One region of the Paraburkholderia sp. RL17-337-BIB-A genome, then DNA from elsewhere that is predicted to be linked to it. Evidence: riboswitches for the same ligand, from Rfam matches in the RefSeq annotation. Region 1 holds a riboswitch; each other region holds the start of a gene.
What was found. Region 1 has a riboswitch for cobalamin ahead of P0D84_RS33985 (TonB-dependent receptor domain-containing protein). Riboswitches for the same ligand answer to the same signal wherever they lie in the genome.

Region 1 (6,889 bases):
TAGCCAGCCGGGCGCACGCTACGGAAATAGAATTCGCCGTGCTCATCAGTCTGAAACTGGCCGCGCAGATTCATCTCCGGCTGCTCCGGATCCTGGTTTTCGTAGAGACCGACCGGCGAAGCCTGCCAGACGTCTACCTGTGCGCCTGCGACCGGTTCGCGTCGTGCGTTCAACACTTTTGCCCGGACGAATAGCGGCTTGCCCGGCGAACCCCCAGCAGCGATGTTCGCGCCGTTTTCATAGCGTGGCGCGCCACCCCGGAAAAACGGTCCAAGCAGTGCTCCGGAGGTACGTTCCTGCGGGGCGGAGTTATTCAGCAAGGTGACCAGCGTCGAGATTCCGAGGACGTCGGCGAGCAGTACCACCTCGTTATGCAAGTCATTGCATGCCAGGCCGACTTCTTTCAGGAACGCGTGTCCTTGTTCGAACTCCTGGTCGGTAAGACGAACCTCCCGGAGAAACGCGTGGCTGTGCCTGACCAACGCAAGCAGGATCTGTTTCAGGCGCGGATTGGTCGTGTTGCCCATCGCCGCTGTCACGATGTCGGTAACGGAATCAGCGTTTTCGATGATGCCCTGTGAAGCTATTTCATTCATGTTCACTTCTCGTCCGTTCATGCAATCGATTGCATGCTATGACGCATATTTGCGACTGTCAAGCGTCGACCTGCGCCCTCGGTGTCAGCGAGTTCTCAAGCAGGCGGACTCCGATGGTGGTTTTTGGTCAGAACTATCCCGTAAACTTGAAGAGTAAAAAGTGTCTTGCGCCTTATGACAAGAATTCGGATATGGGTAAACACTTGGTTTTGGGATTTGGCGGCAAGCGTACATTTGCGCAATCGATTGCGTCAATGAATAGCGTTTGAAGGGGTAAATTCATGGTGCCGCGCGCCGGTCGTTCGTTGAAGCGGTACCGTCATCTGCAGACGGGAAGAGAGTACTAATGGCTTACACACTGATCAAGAACGCACATGTCGTGACCATGGACGAGACGCGGGGTGACTTTCGCGGCAAGGAGACACACTTCGAATACGCGTAACCTGACCGCTACCAATGCAGCCGGGACCTCGGTGCCAGACCGTGCGAACGGGCGCGCTTTACACGCGCGTCGGCGAGGGCGCCGCGGTCGACTCGCGGATCATCAGTTCGGGCCGCAAAACGACGTTGACGTTCCCCTTGCCGCTTCCCTGCAAGGTGTCGATGATCAATGCGGCAGCCCTCGCGCCCATCTCGTACAAGGGCAGATGAATGGTGGTCATGGCGGGCGCGACCGAATCCATCAGGGGCATGTCGTTGTGACCAATCACCGAAACATCGTCCGGACAGCGCAACCCCGCCGCGTGCAGCGCGTCGTAGCAGCCGAGCGCGATCAGATCGTTGCCCGCGACGATCGCCGTGATTTTCTTGCGCTTTTCCAGCAGCGCGCTGCAAGCGGCCTTGCCTGCCGGACGTGAATAAGCGTCGCTTTGCACGACAGGGCACGCACTCAGTTTCAGGCTGTTTTCCTTGAGCGCGTCGAGAAACCCCTGCTTGCGCTGGAAACCGGTAGACAGCTCGATGGGGCCGCCAACGTGGGCGATGTGGCTGTGCCCAAGCTGGGTCAGATGAGCGACGGCCAGCCGCATTGCCAGGTGGCTGTCGCCGACCACGCAGGACACGCGGCCGCTATCGTCGCTGCGGTTGACGACGACGACCGGAAGTCCTTCCTCCAGGCAATGCATGAGCACTGGGTCGTTTCGCTCGGCGGTGGCGAGAATCAGTCCGTCGACGCGCCGGCCCACCATCTGATCGACGACGAAGCGCTTGCGCTCCATCGTGCCCGCCGCATTCGCGATCAACGGCAGCATGCCTCGCTTGGCGAGCTCGTCCTCGATACCGCGGCAGATGGGCGGAAAGATCGGGTTGGTGATGTCCGGCAGGATGACCCCGATGGTGCCCGAGCGGCTGGTTCGCAAGGTGGCCGCAATCCGGTTAGGCGAGTAGTTGAGCTTCTGGGCGGCCTTGAGCACACGGTCTGTGACTTCGGCGCCGATCAGGTGGCGCGTGGCCGGGTTCATCACGCGGGACACGGTGGACGCATGAACACCGGCTAATTCCGCAAGCTCGCTTATTGTCGAGCGTCTCTTGATCGTCATGGACGGGCACGTCTGTGCGAAAAGGGCAACGCCCTATTTTAGCCCGTTGCAATTCGCCAGCGATCGAATGTTGCGACGCGTGGGCTACATCAACACACGGGCGTCACCCCGAACAACAGACCGCATCCCCATGCCCGCGCCGTCAGTCAATCCGGAATCTCGGGCTCAACCAGTTTAGCCAGCTGAGCAAGCGACTCCTGCCAGCCGAGGTAGCACATCTCCACAGGAATGACCTCGGGCACGCCCGCCTGCGTGATGGTGACCTCGGTCCCGCAGACCACCTGCCGCAATGAAACGGTGACGTGCATCTCGCCAGGCAGGTTCGTATCGTCGAATCGGTCCGTGTAGCGGATTTTCTCGAACGGCACCAGTTCGACATACTCGCCGCCGAACGAGTGGCCGTTGCCGGTGGTGAAATTGCGGAAGGACATCTTGTGAGTGCCGCCCACGCGGGCCTCCAGGTGATGGACCTGACAGGTGAAGCCATAGGGCGGCAGCCACTTCGCTATCGCGTCGGGTTCGAGGAAGGCCCGATAGATGCGTTCGGGCGTAGCGCGCAAGACGCGATGGAGATTGACGGTTCCGGTAGTCATGGTGTGTTCGCCTTTCACTTGGAGAAGTTGGACATACTCCTACGACGATTCGATGATCCGGATATCGACATAGGTTGAGACCAGGAAAAACCCTGGGCAGGCGATGGTCCATCGATCGGTTCAGAGTGTGGACCGGAACCGGCGCCCTCCCAGCCGTTCATGCCACCGGGAGGGCCATTTGCCGCTTAGAACGTATAAGCCAGCTTGCCAAACGCCGTACGTCCCAAAGTGTTGTACCCATATGCAGTGACGTACTGTCGATTAAACAGATTCGACAGATTCGCCGACACGGTCAGATGCGAATTGACCTTATAAGCAGCACGCAAAGCGACCGTTGTGTACGACGGCAGATAGATCGAGTTGAGCTGGTCGTCGAAGGTCGATCCCCCATAAAGCAGCGAGACGCCGGTGCTGAGCGCGTGAAGATGGAACTCGTCCCACGTGTGATCGACGCTCAGACTGGCCGTCTGGCGCGGGCGGCGGTTAAGCCACGTCTGGTCGGTCACGTCCTGCGGATTCAGCAGGCCGATCGCGAGGCTGACAGGCGTCGATTTGCCGAGCGTGCCCTTGTACGACAGATCGATGCCCTGGATGTGCGCCCGTCCAATATTCACGGGCAGAAACGTCGCGGAGTTGTACGAGATGAGGTCATGGACGCGGGTGTCATAAACGGCGGCCGTGAAGGTGCCGAACGAGGTGGTTGCGTCCAGCGCCGCCTCGATCGTGTCGCTGCGCTCGGGCAACAGGTTCGGGTTCGCAAAGCCTGGGTAGTACAGGTCGTTGAAGGTCGGCAGGCGGAATGCATTGCCATACGAAAGCCGCGCCGTATACACCGGGGTGATCGCATAGGCCACGGCGACATTGCCGGTATTGACCGAACGGCCCTGAATAATCTCGTGACGGCCCGCAAGGAACACCGTCAGGGCACCGAGCGTGACTGACTGATGGAGTGAGACCGCTGAATCGTTGCGCGTCGGCACGCCCTGAGGGATATCGACCGGCAGGAAAGCTTGCTCGCGGCTGAAGTCGTAGGCGAGCTTCGTCTCTCCGGACAGCGGTAGATCGAACAACGTCAGCGCCTTTTCCTGATGGGTCAACGAGGTTGACGTGCTGAAACGCGTCGAGTCGATCTCATCGGTCGGAATGGTGGGATTGTTCGCATAGAGGAACTGGCGGTCCGTGGCGTAGCCCACCGACTGGTCGAACTGGGTGGTCGGCGTAATGTCCAGGTGAAACGCGAGGCCCGTCGTCAACTGATGATCGAGCTGGCGATCGTCGCCACCGCCACTGTCATACGAAAGATCGGACGTGTGGTACAGGGCGAACGTGGAGAGCGACCAGTTGTCGCGCGCATAGCCGAGGCGCGCATCCACGTCCTGAGCATGGTACGGGTTTCGGCCATCCTCGTGACCGAATGCATACGGCTGGGTCGCATCGATCCCAGCGGTGTTGTAGTCGTGCAGGCCGAGCGAGTAGGTCAGGCCGGACAGTGCCGAGAGCGGACCAGTGGAGGGGATACTGCCGGAGGTCCGGACTTGCGTGTCGAAGGTTTTGTTCGAACCGCCGCCTACGGAGATCGTGGTCTGGTTCGGCTGATTGGATGCGTGATTGGTGAACAGTTGCACGACGCCGCCCATCGCAGCCGCACCGAACGACGCGGCCGCCGGCCCTGAGATGACTTCGACACGGTCGAACGAGGAGGTTGAGAGATCCGCCCACGCGGCCTGGCCGGTGGTTGCGGAGCCTACCCGGATGCCGTCGATAAACACCGCGACCTGGCTGCCGGATGAACCCCGGATGCTGACTGAAGCGAAGGAGCCGGGGCCGCCGTTTTGCGAAACGGTGACGCCGGGCAGCGTGGCGAGCGCTTGCGTGATACTCGGGTTGGCCGGGGACAGACGCTCGAGATCGGCGCGCGTGAGGACCTGGGTCGTGGCGTAGCGTTGGTCGAACGATTGCGGCAGGTGTTGGGTGTCGCCGGTGACAAGGATATTCGGCAGCGTGGTTTCGGCCGACGCTTGCGCGGGCAGTGGCAACGATGTGTCGTCCGCGGCCTGTGCAACCTGCCATGCGGAGACTGACAACACGGCGAGAACGCTATACATGCCGACGACGTGTCGGCGCAAGGTTCCCTGCGGGGAACCGGTTTGAACGGCGGTGGACATGACTGATCCTGAGGCTTGGGCTGTCGTTGCAACGGGCGCCGCATAGGCGGTGCTTGCACATCGGGACACCCCGCCCGATGCGGCTGCGCAGACCTCGGTTTGATGGCAGGTCTCCTGGCTCACGGGTCAACGTCACGTGCCGACCTTCCCGGTGCTCCAGTGGTCATGAATGGCACGGACTCGCCGCTTACAGTTGCGGGGACAGCCGCAGACTCGGAGCATCGCTGCTCGTACTGCGTTCCCTTTTGATCCCGGTTGATGGGAACCATCAAGGCGGAAGGGTAGCGATGCGTGGTGGTGACGTCAATTACTACGGCGTTTGCGGTACGCTGTTCGTCACTGTGATTGTGGTTTTCTTGTTCGGATCAGGCGATGCGTTGATATAGGTTGGCGAATGGTTTTTTGGGTGAGGTTTTGATGCGGCGTTTTCGTGGCATGGACTCTGTGCATTGCCGGATGGAAACGAGAGGGCCGCAGTGCGGGGTTGTTTGCATATTGATAGAGCTTGATGCCGCCCGCGAGCCCTATCGAGTCCTTGCTGATGAACCGCTCCGTCGTCGGATCATAGTACCGATACCGGTCGTAGTGCAGCGCCGTTTATGCATAAGCACGACGCTACGCGATGCGCCCGACGCGCCATCGACTGCAACAGTCACGCAACCGCAGCAGCCCTTCATGCCCTGGGAACACATCGACCGGTGGCTAGGCGCGGAGAAGTTCTTCAAGGCTGGCCAGCGCGTCTATGTCTCGGTTGACTACATCCGGCAAAGCCTCACGGTGACCCCGGAATACGATGAGGCCGCCAGGGCGCGTGGGCGCGCACAACGGACCATTGAGCGCAAGGCCACCAATGATGAACTGCGCAAGGTATGGCGCGCGCAGGCGCAGATAACCCGCTACTGACCATTACCACCGGATAGACATGCAAAGGGCCGCAATCGCGGCCCTTCGTTGTTACCACACTCGCATATCGGGAGAACAGAATCCAGACACAATATCCATCAACTCCAGAACTCTGTCTTCAATGTCTTCCGTTGCGCCAATCCTCAAGGAGTCGAGAAGCCTATACACGGATCCCGAACTAAAATTCTTCTCCCGGTATTTCACAAGAATCGCTCGTAGTAAATTGACGTCGCAATTCCTCTCCAATGCATCACGCAGCTCTCTATCTAGCACGCTATCCAGTTCGGCATTCATTACTTCACCCATTTGTCACGAGTTGAGGCAAGGGCCGCCTGATAGTCAGACAAGGACATGCTTGTACTCGGCTGGATCGTCCCATGGTTGGCACTATCCTGAACGTACTTGAGGGTATTTGGAAGATTCGCCGTGTTCAGCATGCATGCGCAGTCCTTTCCAGTGCCGCCCATACTTGCCGGACGCCTATGAGGCGGAAGGTTAGCCGCTGATCCCGGCGCAACCGAAATTCCTCCCGTGGCTGGGTGAACCATCCCATCCGAGCCGACAGGAATATCGACACCAGGACGCGCACCAAGTCCACGCGCCGTAGGCTCAGCAATAGGGAAACCATCGCTTCCGGTTTTCATCGCTCGATATACGTCGTCCCCTGTCAATCCGAGCGGGTCAACCCATGTAAGCGGATTGGGCGCATATTGATGCGCGTTGAGTCCGCCCTGTAACCCGATCGGATCCTTGCTGATGAACCGGCCGGTCGCCGGATCATAGTAGCGGTTGCAATTGTAGTGCAACCCTGTCTCTTCATCATGATACTGCCCCTGAAAACACAGCGCATTACCACCCCCCACCGGATCCGGCTTCTCCCTCCAAGTATCCTTCCATCCCCCCCACGCCTTAAACCGCGCGAGCCACACCACCTTCCCCGACTCATCCGTAAGCTCCTGCGGCGTGCCCAAATGGTCATTCTGATAAAACACCGTGACATGTCGCGTCACCGCCGGCATTTGGACATAGCGCCCGTCGGTCCCAGTCGCCAGATGCGCATGTTCAACTATCGTTTCATCAAGCCGCGCAAGCGG
Region 2 (6,889 bases), on a different contig from region 1:
GGGGGTGCTCTCGCTGGCCTTCGTCTCGACGGCCGATTACGGCCTGCTGCCGTTGCTGCTGCGCGATTTCGGCGCGCGCCATCCGCGGGTGCGCCTCGAATTGACCGAAGCCACCAGCGACGTGCAGGTCGACGAACTGGTGGCCGGGCGCATCGACGCGGGCCTCGTCATTGCGCCGCTGCCGTCGCGCCACGCCACGCAGCTGTCATGGCTGCCGATCGCGCGTGAGCCGCTGGTGATCGCGATGTCGTCGGACATGGCGGCGCGTTTGGGAGGCGCAGCCGGGTCTGACGCGGGGACCAACGCAAAAGCCGACGCAAAACCCGCTACAAAACCCGCAACAAAAGTCGCCGCCGGGTCGCACAACAACCCACAAGCCGAGTGGCTCGATACACCGATCAGCCTGCGCGACGTCGCCGCCGAGCCGCTCGTGATCTTCCCAAGACGTCTGGCGCCAGGCTTTTATGACATCATTATGGATTGCTACGGCGTGGCGGGGCTGGCACCTCACATCGGCCAGGAGGCGATCCAGATGCAGACGATCGTGAGCCTCGTGTCAGCCGGAATGGGTGTCGCACTGGTGCCGCAATCGCTGCGTAATCTGCGCCGCACCGGTGTCGTGTATCGGCCGCTCTCCGAATCGGTGCCGGCGATCGAGACGGGGCTGGTCTGGCGCACGGAGGAGGTGAGCCCGGTGTTGGCCGGCTTCATCGAAATCGTGCGAGCGCATGCGGCCACCGCCGGGGCGCAGTACGCGGCGCCTCGTATTTAGGTTCGGCGCGGCCGCGAACGCATTGCCAGCCGAACCGTCCAACGCATGCGCCGCATGGTGCGCAAACCGCTGGCTGCACCTGAAATCCATTAGAAATCCGCTTCTGAACCTGAACTGCCCATAACAACACGATGCTCATTCACCCGAATTTCGACCCCGTTGCCATTCATCTGGGGCCGCTCGCTGTGCGCTGGTATGGACTGATGTACCTCGTTGCGTTCATCGCGGCGATCGTCGTCGGTCGGCTGCGGCTGCGTTTGCCGTACGTTGCGGCGCAAGGCTGGACCGCGAAGGATATTGACGACATGCTGTTCTACGGCGTGCTCGGTACGATTCTCGGCGGCCGGCTCGGCTATGTGCTGTTCTACAAGGCGAGTTTTTATTTCGCTCACCCGCTCGACATCTTCAAGGTGTGGGAGGGCGGCATGTCGTTTCACGGCGGCTTCCTCGGCGTGACGCTGGCGATGGTGCTGTTTGCGTATCAGCGCAAACGCTCGTGGCTGCAGGTCACCGATTTCGTCGCGCCCATGGTGCCGACCGGGCTCGCGGCAGGGCGCCTCGGCAACTTCATCAACGGCGAGTTGTGGGGCCGTGTGACCGACCCGTCGGCGCCGTGGGCGATGCTGTTCCCAGGCGCCGCGCCGGACGACGCCGTGTGGCTCACCGCGCATCCGCAACTGGCCGCGCAGTGGCATTTGAACGAAGTGTTCGCGCAATATCACATGCTGCCGCGTCATCCGTCGGAGTTGTATGAGATCGCGCTCGAAGGCGTCGCGCTGTTCTTCGTGCTGTTCTTCTTCTCGCGCAAGCCGAAGCCGATGGGCGCGATTTCCGCGATATTCCTGATCGGCTACGGCCTCGCACGCTTCACGGTGGAATTCGCGCGTGAGCCGGACGACTACCTTGGCCTGCTTGCAATGGGCCTCTCGATGGGCCAATGGCTCTCGCTGCCGATGATCCTTGCGGGCATCGGGATGCTGGTGTGGTCCTATCGCCGTGCGCGGCGTGAGCCGGCGCAAGCGGTCGGCGCGAACTGAGCGCGGCAGTTTATCGTACGGGTACGGTTCGAGTTGTCGACGCGCCGCAAAGCCCGCGCGGTCCGTTAGCGCGAACTGCCCGCCACGTTTTATCGTAGTGAGCAACCCATGAAAAAAGCCACGGCATGCCGTGGCTTTTTATTTGACCTTGCTTGCCTCAACACAAGCACATCTAGCATAGAACGCGCTACTTCATCTGCACCGAGCCCGACACGTTGACCGTCACGGTCGACGTACCGCCTTCGAGCGGTACCGGCGCGGATGCCTTCGCATCGGCGCCCATGGCACGGGCACTCATCATCATCATCGGACGCGGCATGACGCCGTTGTGCCCAACGTTGACTTCGCGAATCGAATAGCCGCTATAGCCGAACGCCTGCGCCGACGAAGCGGCCTGCTCACGGAATGACTTGATGGCTTCACCGGTGAGCTTCTGCTCAGCAGCACGCTGCGTTTCAGGCGACAGCGAGAACTGCACATTGCCGACCTGCATGATCGATGCCATCTGGCCCGCGAGTTTCGACACCGCGGCGAAGTCGTGCGATTCGAGCACGACTTCCGTGCGGCCGCGCCATGCGGAAATGCGCCCGTCACGATCGGTGGACGGGTAGATCGAGAAGGACCCGGTGCGGGCCGTGACACCGCTCACACTCCTGGCTTTTTGCAGCGCTGCATCGGCGCGTTGATTCAGCGTGGAGGTCAGCGCGGACGGATCGCTCGCTTCCTGTTCGTAGAACAGCGTGATGTCGACGACGTCTTGCGGCACTTCCGCACTCGCCTGCGCATTCAGCGACAGTACGCCCGCGGGCTGATACTGCGTCACGCTCTGCGCGCGGGCCATGGCCGGCGCGAGTGCGAGCGCGGCAGGGGCGGCGCATACGAGCGCGAGAGCGAGTGCACGTGCGGTGTTTTTCGTCATTCCTGGACTCCTTGCTTGAACAGTGGTGCACGATTGAAGCGAACGCCGTGCGATGGCACAACGTTTGCGAGTCCGTTAGGCGCTTGTAACCTTAGCTTGGTTCCCTAATTTGACGTTTGCTCAACGCTTGCCTTCATGCCCGCGCAGAATTGCGCATGATTCAAGCGACATTCAAGCGACGCCACGTCGTATGCGCGTATGCACCGTCAAACAAGACGTTTGGTGATGAAGCGCCATTCGGCTTCAGTCACCGGCGTGATCGACAGGCGGTTGCCCTTGGCGAGCACGCGCATGTCCTTCAATTCCTCATGCTCACGCAGCGCGGCAAGCGGAATCAACGGGATCTTCTTCTTGAACACCACATCGACCAGCAGCCAGCGCGGCGTTTCCTGCGACGATTTCGAGTCGTAGTAGGGGCTCTTCCTGTCGAACTGAGTCGGGTCCGGATAGGCGGTCGACGATACTTCCGCGAGCCCCGCAATGCCTGGCTCAGGACAGCTCGAGTGATAGAACAGCACACCGTCGCCGACCTGCATCATGTCGCGCATGAAGTTGCGCGCCTGATAGTTGCGCACGCCGGTCCACGGCAGCGTGTGCTGCGGTGCGTGGGCGAGATGATCGATGCTTGCTTCGTCCGGTTCGGACTTCATTAGCCAGTAGCGCATGAATCGAATTGAACGTTAAGAGGTTGATGCGGAAGAAAATCGAGGCCCAAAGAAAAACGGCACCGAACCGAAGTCCGATGCCGTTTGAATAGGGTCCCCGCCTTAGCCGCTAGGCCGGCATCCTGAACCGGGGGTTCAGAATTGGTCGCAGTTAGCAGCACTTCGGGTACATCAGACAGAGTGACGCGCACACCCGTGCTACAAATTTCCACAACCGTGCACATGGCATTGGTTCAAGGAATATATGACCTTGGCGAACCAGGCAGGGAAGTCAAACCGATTGAATTCAAAAACGTTTGCATGAGTCTTGGCTCATGCACTTCGCTTGAATCCGCAGCCGATCTCAGGACCGGCTACAAGATACTTACTGCATGCTGTACTGCTGAATCACAGTACCCAGTTGTTCGTTCATTTGATGCATTGTACGCCGGATTTCTTCTGCGGGAAATGCTTCTCCGTGCCGCACGCTCGTTTGGAGCTTAAGCAGTTCCGATGCCAGCGACAGCGCAGCCATGACGGCAATGCGATCCGTGCCGCGCACATTGCTGTTGTTGCGGATCTTCGACATCTCGGCGTCGACGCGTGCCACCGCTTCGAGCAGCGCGCCTTCAGTTTCGGGCGAGCAGGCAAGGCGATAGGGCACGCCGAGAATCGATACTTCGATCTGCTTGGTGGTCATGCATTTTCTCCGTGGCGGGTGACGCCGCTCTCCGCTTCGACCTCATGCGGCGGGGTCTCGAGCAGATCGAGCTGATTGTCCGGCTCGCTGTGCGCGCGAGCCCGCGGCAGCTTTTCGAGGATCGCGTTCAGGCGCACTTGTGCGTCGTCGATCTTTGCCGACAGCGCGTCGCGTTCTGCTTGCAGTGCATCGCGCTCCTCGCGCATCAACGCGAGTTCAGTGCGCGTGGCCTCTGCTTCGGCGCGCGTTTGGGCGAGCTGATCTTCGAGCGCGAGCCGCGCTTCATTGTGGCGTTGGCTGATCGCGATCAGCTTGCCGATATTCTGTGAAAGTGTTTCGAGTTCGGTGAGCATCTGCTGCGTCCTCTAAAGACATCGCATTTTAGCGCGGAATGCCGCACGTTCCGACAATTGTCTCGTTTCGAGACGTAACAACATCGCTTTGTGCAGGCTTTTATCGAACCTACGATGAAAAACGATGCGGACATCGGACAATAACCTGCACAGAACAGAACGGATTGCACATAGATTAACCATTCTTGACGGACCCGAAGGCCACTTCTAAACTGGCCGCACTCTGGCGCCCGCGCGCATTTCACAGTGCGCAGTTCAGTGCGCTTGTTCGGGTGCGCTCTGTTAAAACGGGAAGCAGGGCGCGCCGTTCGCATGAACGCGCGAACCCGCGCTGTCCTCGCGACGGTAAGTGACCGCATACGGCATGCAGCACGCAGGTCGATTCTGATCTCGTGTTTGAAGCCGAACATGCGAGTGTGCCACTGCGCGCCACGCGTGGGAAGGCGGGATCGATGTGTCGTCAGCCCGGATGTCGGCCAGAGGGCGAGGGGCGTCCCCACGAAAACGTAAACAGCGTGGGTGCCTCCGCGGGTACCTCATACGCATTGGCCGGCGGCGAAGCGGGCCGAGCACGCTACCCACGACTCGAATACGTTGGCGGTGACCGCGAAGATAGCAGCGGTGCGCTGAGCGGCTATGGTGTAGCGAATTTGCCGGCGCGCTATAAAATCAAGAAGGCGAAGTACGTGGCCGCGCAAATCCAGAACCTGTTGAACAAGGACTATGAAACGGCCTACCTGTATCACTCGCCGCGGCGCGGAGCGTATGTCACGGTCGGTTGGCTGCGGCAGTGACGAACGTCCTTCCATGAGAACGTGCCGGTGAGCCGCAGCTCGAGCCCGCTGCCCGCGACCACGCTGCGCGTGATGAGCGCGAAGCGCGCGGCCGCGATCTGGCTCGTGCTCGCGGGAATCGCGCTGCTCGTGCTGCTGGCGTCGCTCGCGCTCGGCAGTGTGTCGCTGGCGCCTGCGCGGGTATTGGCGGCGTTGCTGCCGTCGCATGCCTCGCATGTCGAGTCCGCCGATCTTGCCGGCGAAATCGTGCGCACGCTGCGTTTGCCGCGGGCGGTGGCCGGCTTTGCATGCGGCGCCTTGCTTGCGCTCGCGGGTGCATTGCTGCAAGTGCTCTTGCGTAACCCATTGGCCGAACCCTATGTGTTAGGTGTGTCGGGCGGCGCGGCGAGCTTCGCGCTGGTCGCGATGATCGCCGGTTGCGCGTGGTGGCTCGTCGATGCCAGCGCGTTCGCCGGGGCCTTCGTATCGATTCTGCTGGTGCTCGGACTCGCACGCCGCGAGCTGTGGCGCGGCGTGCCGCAGGACACGTCGCCGCGTTTGCTGCTGACCGGCGCGGTGATCGCGGCCGGTTGGGGCGCTGTCATTACCTTGCTGCTCAACCTCGCACCGGACAATCGTCTGCGCGGCATGCTGTTCTGGCTGACCGGCGATCTGAACGGTGGCGCGATGCCGTGGACGGCGCTCGCGGTGCTCGTCGTCGTACTCGTGGCGATCGTGCCTGTTGCGCCGCGTCTGAATGTTCTGCTGCGCGGCGACGCCGCCGCGCAGGCGCTCGGCGTCGCCGTGATGCCGCTGCGTTTGCGCGTGTATCTGGTGGCGTCGCTGGCGGCCGCAGCGGCCGTGACTACAGCGGGCACGATCGGTTTTGTCGGCCTGGTGGTGCCGCACATGCTGCGGCTTGCGTTCGGCAATGATCAGCGCATGCTGCTGCCGGCCGCGGCGCTCGGTGGCGGTGTCGCGGTGATGGGCGCGGACCTGATTGCGCGTACCGTGATTGCACCGGCGCAATTGCCGGTCGGCGTCATCACGTCGATTGTCGGCGTGCCGGTGTTTCTGTGGATGCTGTTGCGCAAACGTCGATGATGAACGCCTATAACGCCCAGCATGCGGCGCTCAGCGCGCAACGCCTGACCCTGCGCGCGGGCATGCGCACCCTGCTCGACGCATTCACGCATACGTTCTATGCAGGCGAGATCTGGTGCATTGCCGGACCGAACGGTGCGGGCAAGACGACACTGCTGTCCGCACTCGCGGGTCTGACGCAACCGTCGGCGGGTCACGTCGAACTGGACGGTGTGCGTCTCGCCGACTGGCTGCCGTTGCCGCTCGCGCAGCGTCGCGCGCTGCTGCCGCAAAGCGCAGCGGACGCCTTCAGCGCGAGCGTGCTCGATATCGTGATGCTGAACCGCTTTCCACATCTGACCGGCTGGGGTTGGGAGGGCGAGGCCGACCGCGTTGCCGCGCATGCCGCGCTGGACGCATTGGGCCTTGCGGCATTCGCTGCGCGCGACGTGTTGTCGCTTTCGGGAGGCGAACGTCAACGCGTGGCGCTTGCGGCAGTATTGTGCCAGGAGGCGCCGTTGTTGCTGCTCGACGAACCGCTCTCGCATCTGGACTTGCACCACCAGATCGACTGTCTCGAAGCGTTGACGGCCTGGACCCACGAGCCT
Region 3 (6,889 bases), 1.2 Mb from region 1:
CGAGCAAATCCGACACGAAGCGCTTACCTTGCGCGATATCGGCGAGTGCATAGCCTTCAGGCGGATTGAGCACACACGTGCCGAAGCGCAGTTCTCCGCTCGTCGTAATCGCAGGCGACACGCCCAATGCGGCCGCAATCTCACGCGCCATCAAGTTGACGCCTGCAAGGCCGCCGAGCAACGGCACGACCGCGCTGCCATCTTCGGCAACCGCTAGAACGGGCGGCTCAACGCCCTTGTTCGACAGCAACGGCCCAACGCACCGAATCACAATCCCGGCGGCGCACAGCGCGACGATCGGCGTGCCGCGCGCATACAGTTCACGCAAATGCGCGCCAAGCTCCGTATACGCGATGTCGGCCTCGACTCGCCCCCGCAACGCATGCACCTCGCAACCTGCATACAGCGCCTGAATACGTCGCGCAGTCGCCAGCGCGCCCGCACCGAGAATCACGATCGCAGGTGGCATCATCCTTGCCATTTTTCCCCCGGCACGACGAGCAGCGAAAAATACGGCGAAGCCATCGGATCGACCTCGGCAAGCGGCACGATGCGTTGATTGCCCATCGTTGCGCGCTCAACGTAAAGCGCACGATGCGCGAGTCCCAGTTCACCGAGCACGCGCCTCACTTTATCGAAATTGCGGCCGAGTTTCATGATGACGGCAGCGTCGGCATCGGCAAGACGCCGGCGCAATTCGTCTTCGGGCAATACGCCGGAGAGCACCGACAAACTCTGATTGCGATACACCAGCGGCGCACCGAGTACCGCCGCGCCACCGAGCATCGAGCACACGCCGGGCACGACTTCGGCCTCGAAGCGGGGCGCGAGCCGGTCGTGCAAATACATATACGAGCCGTAGAAAAACGGATCGCCTTCGCAAATCACCGCGACGTCGCGGCCCGCATCCAGGTGACCCGCGACGATCTGCGCAGCGGTGTCGTAGAAGTCGGCGATGATCGCTTCATACGAAAGCGGCGGCTCGAGCGCTTCGGTCGTGACAGGATAAACGAGCGGCAAATGCTGCTGGGCGTCATGCAAATGCGCTTCGATGATGCTGAACGCGTTGCCCTTCTTACCCTTCGCAACGAAATACGCGACCACGGGTGCCGCTTTCAGCAAACGCAGCGCTTTCAGCGTGATGAGTTCGGGGTCGCCAGGGCCGACGCCCAGTCCGAATAAACGTCCTTGCACGGTCATTTACTCGACCTCCGTCGCCAGTGCATTCACAGCGGCGGCCGCCATCGCGCTGCCGCCGCGTCGACCGTGAACCACGACGTAGGGCACGCCGCGGCTGTCTTCGGCAAGCAGCGCTTTCGATTCGGCCGCGCCCACAAAGCCGACCGGAAAGCCAAGGATCAACGCAGGCTTCGGCGCGCCGGCATCGAGCATGTCGAGCAAATGAAAGAGCGCGGTTGGTGCGTTGCCGATCACGACCACGCTGCCGGCCAGATGCGGCTGCCACAATTCGAGCGCGGCGGCCGAGCGGGTATTGCCGAGTTCGCGCGCGAGCGCGGGCACGTTCTGATGCGTGAGTGTGCAGATCACCTCGTTGTTCGCGGGCAGTCGTGCGCGCGTGATGCCTTGCGCCACCATGCCGGCATCGCACAGAATCGGCGCACCTTGTGCGAGTGCCGTGCGGCCCGCCGCGCCTGCGCCTTCAGAAAACCGCAGGTCTTCAATAACGTCGACCATGCCGCAAGCGTGGATCACGCGCACCGCGAGTTTCTCGAGGTCGGCGGGGATGCGCGAGAGATCGGCCTCCGCACGTATCGTCGCGAAGGATTGGCGATAGATCTCCTGACCGTCGCGAATGTAATCAAGCATCTAAAGGGCTCCGGGTCGGGTGTGCCAATGGGCCGAGCAGGTCGGCGGCCTGTTCGATCGTGAGTTGGCGCGCGACGCACGAACCGAAACCTGGCTGGCCGTCGCGTCGATAAAGGTCGTAGATTCCGGGCGCGGCGGCCAGCAGCGTGTATGGCGCGCAGTGGGCGGCGGCGCACGAGCGCGGACAGCCGCTGAGATGTACGTCGACGCCGTTGGGCAAGCGATCCGCTAGAAGCAGCGCGTCGGCTTTGGTATCGGCGAGGCCTTTTACGCAGCCAGTGGAACCGGCGCAGGCGATCAAGCGCGCAAGAGGCTGCGTGAGATCGCAGGCAAGGCCTAGCGTGTTCATTTCAGCGAGCACGGCGGGCGCGGCATGGGCGGCGATATCGGGCAGCAACACGCTTTGCCAGGGCGTCATGTGTAGCGTGCCGTTGCCTTGCTGTTGCGAGAGCGCGGCGAGGCCGCGCAGGGTCGCTGCGTCGAGGCGTCCGAGCGGGGGGTGGCCGCCTACATGCAGCATTCCCACTACGCGCTGTGCGTGCGCGCCGAATCGCAGCGAGGCATCGGCAGGCGTGCCGCGTTGCCAGTTTGCAAGCGACGTGTCGCGTGACAGCGGGAAATCGACGTACGTTTGAGCGTGCCGCAATATTGCGTCGATGGAATGTGCGGTAAGCACATGACGCATGCGCGTGGCATCGGCGGCGGCCAGATCGAGGAACGTATGCAGCAGTGCGCGGACAAGGGCGGCGACTTGCGATGGCAGCACGGCGGCGAGGGCGCCGGTATTCGCGTTCGCCATCACAGGCGGACAACCCGCCAAACCAAACACAAATCGCACACCGTCTCCAGCTTGCGTTGCCGCCAGCCAGACATCATGCGGATGATCGAGCCTCGCAAGGCGCTCACCCCCGTCGAGCAACAACGCAAATTTCGGCGACAGCGCCGCGAAACGCGCATCGCTTTGCAGCAGCGCGAGAAGCTCGGCGCAAAGCGGTCTCGTGTCGAACAGCGCGAACGGATCACGCCCGGCTGCAGGGCTGATCATGACGTTGCGCACGTCGTCGGCGGCGGAGGCTAGTTGCAGACTGGAAGATGCATGCCGCAAGTCCGCCGACCTTGCCGTCGAAGCGGCCGCTTCGCCCACTGTCAATCCGAGAGCCGCATCCGCTGCGCCCGACGTCGGCAACGGTATCGGCATCGGCCCGAGCCCCGCATCGACCAGCGCCGCGATCAGCGCCGCCTCATGCCCGCCGCGCACGCCACGCACCTGCAGATTGGCGCGATTGGTCAGTTCGACCACACCAGCCGCATGGTGCTCGCTAACGTCTGCGATCACCGCCGCCTGCGCCGCGCTCAGCTCGCCGCCGGGCAATTTGATCCGGCAAATCCCGCCATCGCGGGCAGCGACGATGCGCAGCAGCCCCGGGCACGCCGAGGGCCGCAGCGCGAAGGCCGCGTCGGGCAAAACAGTGGAGGGCGAAACTTGCTTCAAGACGGACACCGGGTTTAGCGTCGCGCGATGGCCCGAGCGCCGCCCAGGTGGGCATTGCTGCGGCATCGGTACACCCCGCCCGATGGTGGCTGGCACGAACAGTCTGGCCGGCAGGTCTCCTGGCTGGCAGGTCGTGGTCCGCCGCTGCCTTCCCGGTCGAACCAGTGGCGCGGAGCGCAGGCGGACTCGCTGCATACAGTTGCGGGGGCAGCCACAGTGGCTCTGTGTTCCCTCTTCGGCCCCGAAGGGCACCGGCGGCTGTATTATGCCTTTTTTCGAACAGCACAACGAGGCTGGACGCTTTGATCGGCGTGGCACAGCGCACTATTTGAAGATACAGAACAAGGATGGATGCATGCCGGCGTGGCTGACCGTGGTGGGCATAGGCGATGACGGCTTCGCCGGCTTGGGGCGGGCCGCGCGGCGTGCTTTGCTGGAGGCGTCGGTGGTCTACGGCGGCGAACGGCATCTGGCGATGCTGCCCGCGCGTCTCGCCGCGCGCCGTGCGGCATGGCCGCGGCCGTTCGATCTGGCGCCTTTGCTGGCCGAGCATAGCGGCTCCGTGTGTGTGCTGGCGAGTGGTGACCCGATGCTATTCGGCGTCGGCGCGACCCTGGCGCGGCAGTTGCCGGCGGGCGAGTTGCGGGTGCTGCCCGCACCGTCGTCGCTGTCGCTGGCGGCCGCGCGGCTGGGTTGGCCGTTGCAGGATGTCGTCACGGTTTCGCTGGTGGGAAGACCGTTGCCGACCCTGAATGCTCATCTGCACGACGGCGCGCGTGTCTTCGTGCTGAGTGCCGACGGGCGCACGCCCGCGGCGCTGGCCGAACTGCTGAATGCGCGCGGCTTCGGCGCGACGCGGATGACCGTGCTGGAACATCTGGGCGGTGCGCTGGAACGGTGTATCGATGGCCGCGCGGATCAGTGGTCCGCGGGCGAAGCAGCGGCGCTGAACCTGATCGCACTCGAATGCCGGGCCACGGCAGGCGCGCCGCGTTTGCCGTTGACCTCCGGCTTGCCCGATGACGCCTTTCGCCATGATGGTCAATTGACCAAACGCGACGTGCGCGCGATCACGCTGGCGCGTCTCGCGCCGACGCCGGGCGAATTGCTGTGGGATGTGGGCGCGGGCAGCGGCTCGATCGGCATCGAATGGATGCGCGCGCACCGGACTTGCCGCGCGATCGCAATCGAAGGGCATGCGGAGCGGCAGCGGTTTATCGAACACAATCGCGATGCGTTGGGCGTGCCGGGCTTGCAACTGGTGGCCGGCCGCGCGCCGGATGCGCTGGAAGGATTGGCGGTGCCGGATGCCGTGTTCATCGGCGGCGGTGTGACGGCGCCGGGTGTGCTCGAGACGTGCTGGGCGCGTCTGCGTGACGGCGGGCGGCTGGTGGCGAATGCGGTCACTTTGCAGGGCGAGGCGGCGCTCGTGGCGTGGCGGGAACAGCATGGCGGCACGCTGACCCGCATCGCGCTTGCCGACGCACAGCCGCTCGGCGGCTTCGATACATGGCGCCAGGCGCTGCCGATCACGTTGCTGGATGTCATGAAGCCGGCCGACTCCCGGCCCCAACCGTAATGCGCGAAGAAACGCCCGAATCACCCGCGCCGCTGCGTAGCGGCTACACCACCGGCAGTTGCGCCACCGCGACGTCGCTCGCGGCCGCGCGCCTGTTGCTCGCGGGTATCGTCAGCGAGGTCGCGGAGATCGTGTTGCCGAAGGGCCAGCATGTGCCGATGCGGCTGGTGTTTTGCCGCCTCACTGCGGACGGCGCGGAAGCCGGCACAGTGAAAGACGCCGGCGATGACCCCGACGTGACCCACGGCGCGATCGTATTCGCCCGCGTGCGCCTGCGTGCCGAGCCGGGCGTGATATTCCGCGCGGGGCCGGGCGTCGGCACGGTCACGCGCGCCGGCCTCACGCTGCCGGTCGGCGAACCGGCGATCAATCCCGTACCGCGCAAGATGATGACCGAGCATCTGATCGCGCTCGCGGCCGACCATGGATACGAAGGCGGTTTCGAAGTGACGATCGGCGTCGAAGGCGGCGAGGCACTCGCCCTGAAGACGATGAACCCGCGCCTCGGCATCCTCGGCGGTCTGTCGATTCTGGGCACCACCGGGATCGTGCGGCCGTTCTCGTGCTCGGCCTATATCGCGTCCATTCATCAGGGCATCGACGTCGCGCGTGCCAACGGTTACATGCATCTCGCGGCCTGCACCGGCAACGCGAGCGAAGACGCGATGCGCGCGCATTATGGTCTGCCGGATATTGCGCTCATCGAAATGGGCGACTTCGTCGGCGCGGTGCTCAAGCATATGAAGCGCGCGCCGGTCGAGCGCTTGAGCGTGTGCGGCGGGTTCGGCAAACTCAGCAAGCTGGCAGCCGGGCACCTCGATCTGCATAGCCGCAATTCGAGCATCGATCTGGAGCGGCTCGCAGCATGGGCCGCCGGGCAGGGCGCTGACGCTGCATTGCAGGCGGCGATCCTCGCCGCCAACACGAGCCAGCAGGCCGTCGCGTTGGCGCACGCGCAACACGTGCTGCTCGGCGATATCGTCTGCCGGCATGCGCTTGCTGTCGCGCGCGATATCGTGCCGCCGCAGGTCGCGGTCGAAATGTTCGCGATCGACCGCCAGGGCAATCTGATCGGAGTCGCGCAGTGATGCGGATCCTGCTGCTCGGTGGCACCGGCGACGCGTTGCGTATCGCAAGACAGCTCGGCTCCGAACACGTGTACAGTCTCGCGGGCCTCGGCAACGTGCCGGACGATCTCTCATGTGGCGTGCGCGTGGGCGGCTTCGGCGGCGGCGAAGGCATGGCGCGCTATCTCGAAGACGAACGCATCGGCCTCGTGATCGACGCAACGCATCCATACGCCGCGCGGATTAGCGCCAATGCGGCGCACGCGAGCGGCGCCGCGCGCGTGCCATGCTGGGCACTGCGTCGCGCGGGATGGCTGCCGCAAGCGGGTGACGACTGGCGCATGGTCGACGCTTGGGCCGAACTCACGGGCGCGCTCGCTCCGTTCAAACGGCCGCTGTTCACGCTCGGCCGCGAACCGCTCGCGCATCTCGACGAAATCCCGCCGCAGCAGTTCTGGACGATACGCTGCCTTGAAGCACACGAGACCCATCCCCGTGCGCGGATTCTGGCGACACGCGGCCCATTCACGCTCGAAGGCGAGCGAGCGCTGTTCAGCGCCGAAGCGTTCGATGTCGTCGTCAGCAAAAACAGCGGCGGGAACGCCACAGAAGCGAAACTCGAGGTCGCGCGCGAACGCGGTTTGCCGATCGTCATGCGGCGGCGGCCTGAATTGCCCGCAGTCGATCGCGAGTTTGCAAACGTGGCCGACTTGCTGGAAGCATTGCAAGTGCAAGTGCAAGTGCAAGTGCAAGGCTTAGGTTAAATGGCGCATGAATGACATGCCGGCCGAACGAATCTGGAGTATTGAATGACGGTGTTTTTTATCGGCGCGGGTCCCGGCGACCCGGAACTGATCACAGTGAAAGGCCAACGCCTCGTGCGTGGCTGCCCGGTGATCCTGTACGCCGGCTCGCTGGTGCCGG

Region 2: it holds a riboswitch for cobalamin, as region 1 does, so the genes downstream of both, P0D84_RS15715 (TonB-dependent receptor) here and P0D84_RS33985 (TonB-dependent receptor domain-containing protein) in region 1, are expected to answer to the same signal.
Region 3: it holds a riboswitch for cobalamin, as region 1 does, so the genes downstream of both, cobG (precorrin-3B synthase) here and P0D84_RS33985 (TonB-dependent receptor domain-containing protein) in region 1, are expected to answer to the same signal.

What each region holds. Positions count from the first base shown of each region.
Region 1 covers NZ_JARESY010000002.1:2,976,057-2,982,945, reverse strand. Annotated here, with positions in the region: gene P0D84_RS34000 (dioxygenase family protein) at 1-596, opposite strand, end outside; gene P0D84_RS33995 (LacI family DNA-binding transcriptional regulator) at 1,097-2,134, opposite strand; gene P0D84_RS33990 (SRPBCC family protein) at 2,281-2,727, opposite strand; gene P0D84_RS33985 (TonB-dependent receptor domain-containing protein) at 2,913-4,832, opposite strand; cobalamin riboswitch at 4,980-5,177, opposite strand; partial or broken gene P0D84_RS33980 (RHS repeat-associated core domain-containing protein) at 5,373-5,489, opposite strand; gene P0D84_RS33975 (hypothetical protein) at 5,568-5,795, shown strand; gene P0D84_RS33970 (RHS repeat-associated core domain-containing protein) at 6,089-6,889, opposite strand, start outside.
Region 2 covers NZ_JARESY010000001.1:3,511,885-3,518,773, reverse strand. Annotated here, with positions in the region: gene P0D84_RS15750 (LysR family transcriptional regulator) at 1-772, shown strand, start outside; gene lgt (prolipoprotein diacylglyceryl transferase) at 904-1,809, shown strand; gene P0D84_RS15740 (SIMPL domain-containing protein) at 1,997-2,728, opposite strand; gene P0D84_RS15735 (EVE domain-containing protein) at 2,935-3,393, opposite strand; RNA gene ssrS (6S RNA) at 3,484-3,665, opposite strand; gene P0D84_RS15725 (cell division protein ZapA) at 3,758-4,072, opposite strand; gene P0D84_RS15720 (ATPase) at 4,069-4,425, opposite strand; cobalamin riboswitch at 4,679-4,920, shown strand; partial or broken gene P0D84_RS15715 (TonB-dependent receptor) at 5,019-5,219, shown strand; gene P0D84_RS15710 (FecCD family ABC transporter permease) at 5,292-6,302, shown strand; gene P0D84_RS15705 (ABC transporter ATP-binding protein) at 6,299-6,889, shown strand, end outside.
Region 3 covers NZ_JARESY010000002.1:1,750,117-1,757,005, forward strand. Annotated here, with positions in the region: gene cobJ (precorrin-3B C(17)-methyltransferase) at 1-472, opposite strand, end outside; gene P0D84_RS28685 (precorrin-2 C(20)-methyltransferase) at 469-1,200, opposite strand; gene P0D84_RS28690 (precorrin-8X methylmutase) at 1,201-1,827, opposite strand; gene cobG (precorrin-3B synthase) at 1,820-3,328, opposite strand; cobalamin riboswitch at 3,412-3,590, opposite strand; gene cbiE (precorrin-6y C5,15-methyltransferase (decarboxylating) subunit CbiE) at 3,675-4,898, shown strand; gene P0D84_RS28705 (cobalt-precorrin-5B (C(1))-methyltransferase) at 4,898-5,986, shown strand; gene P0D84_RS28710 (cobalt-precorrin-6A reductase) at 5,983-6,729, shown strand; gene cobM (precorrin-4 C(11)-methyltransferase) at 6,775-6,889, shown strand, end outside.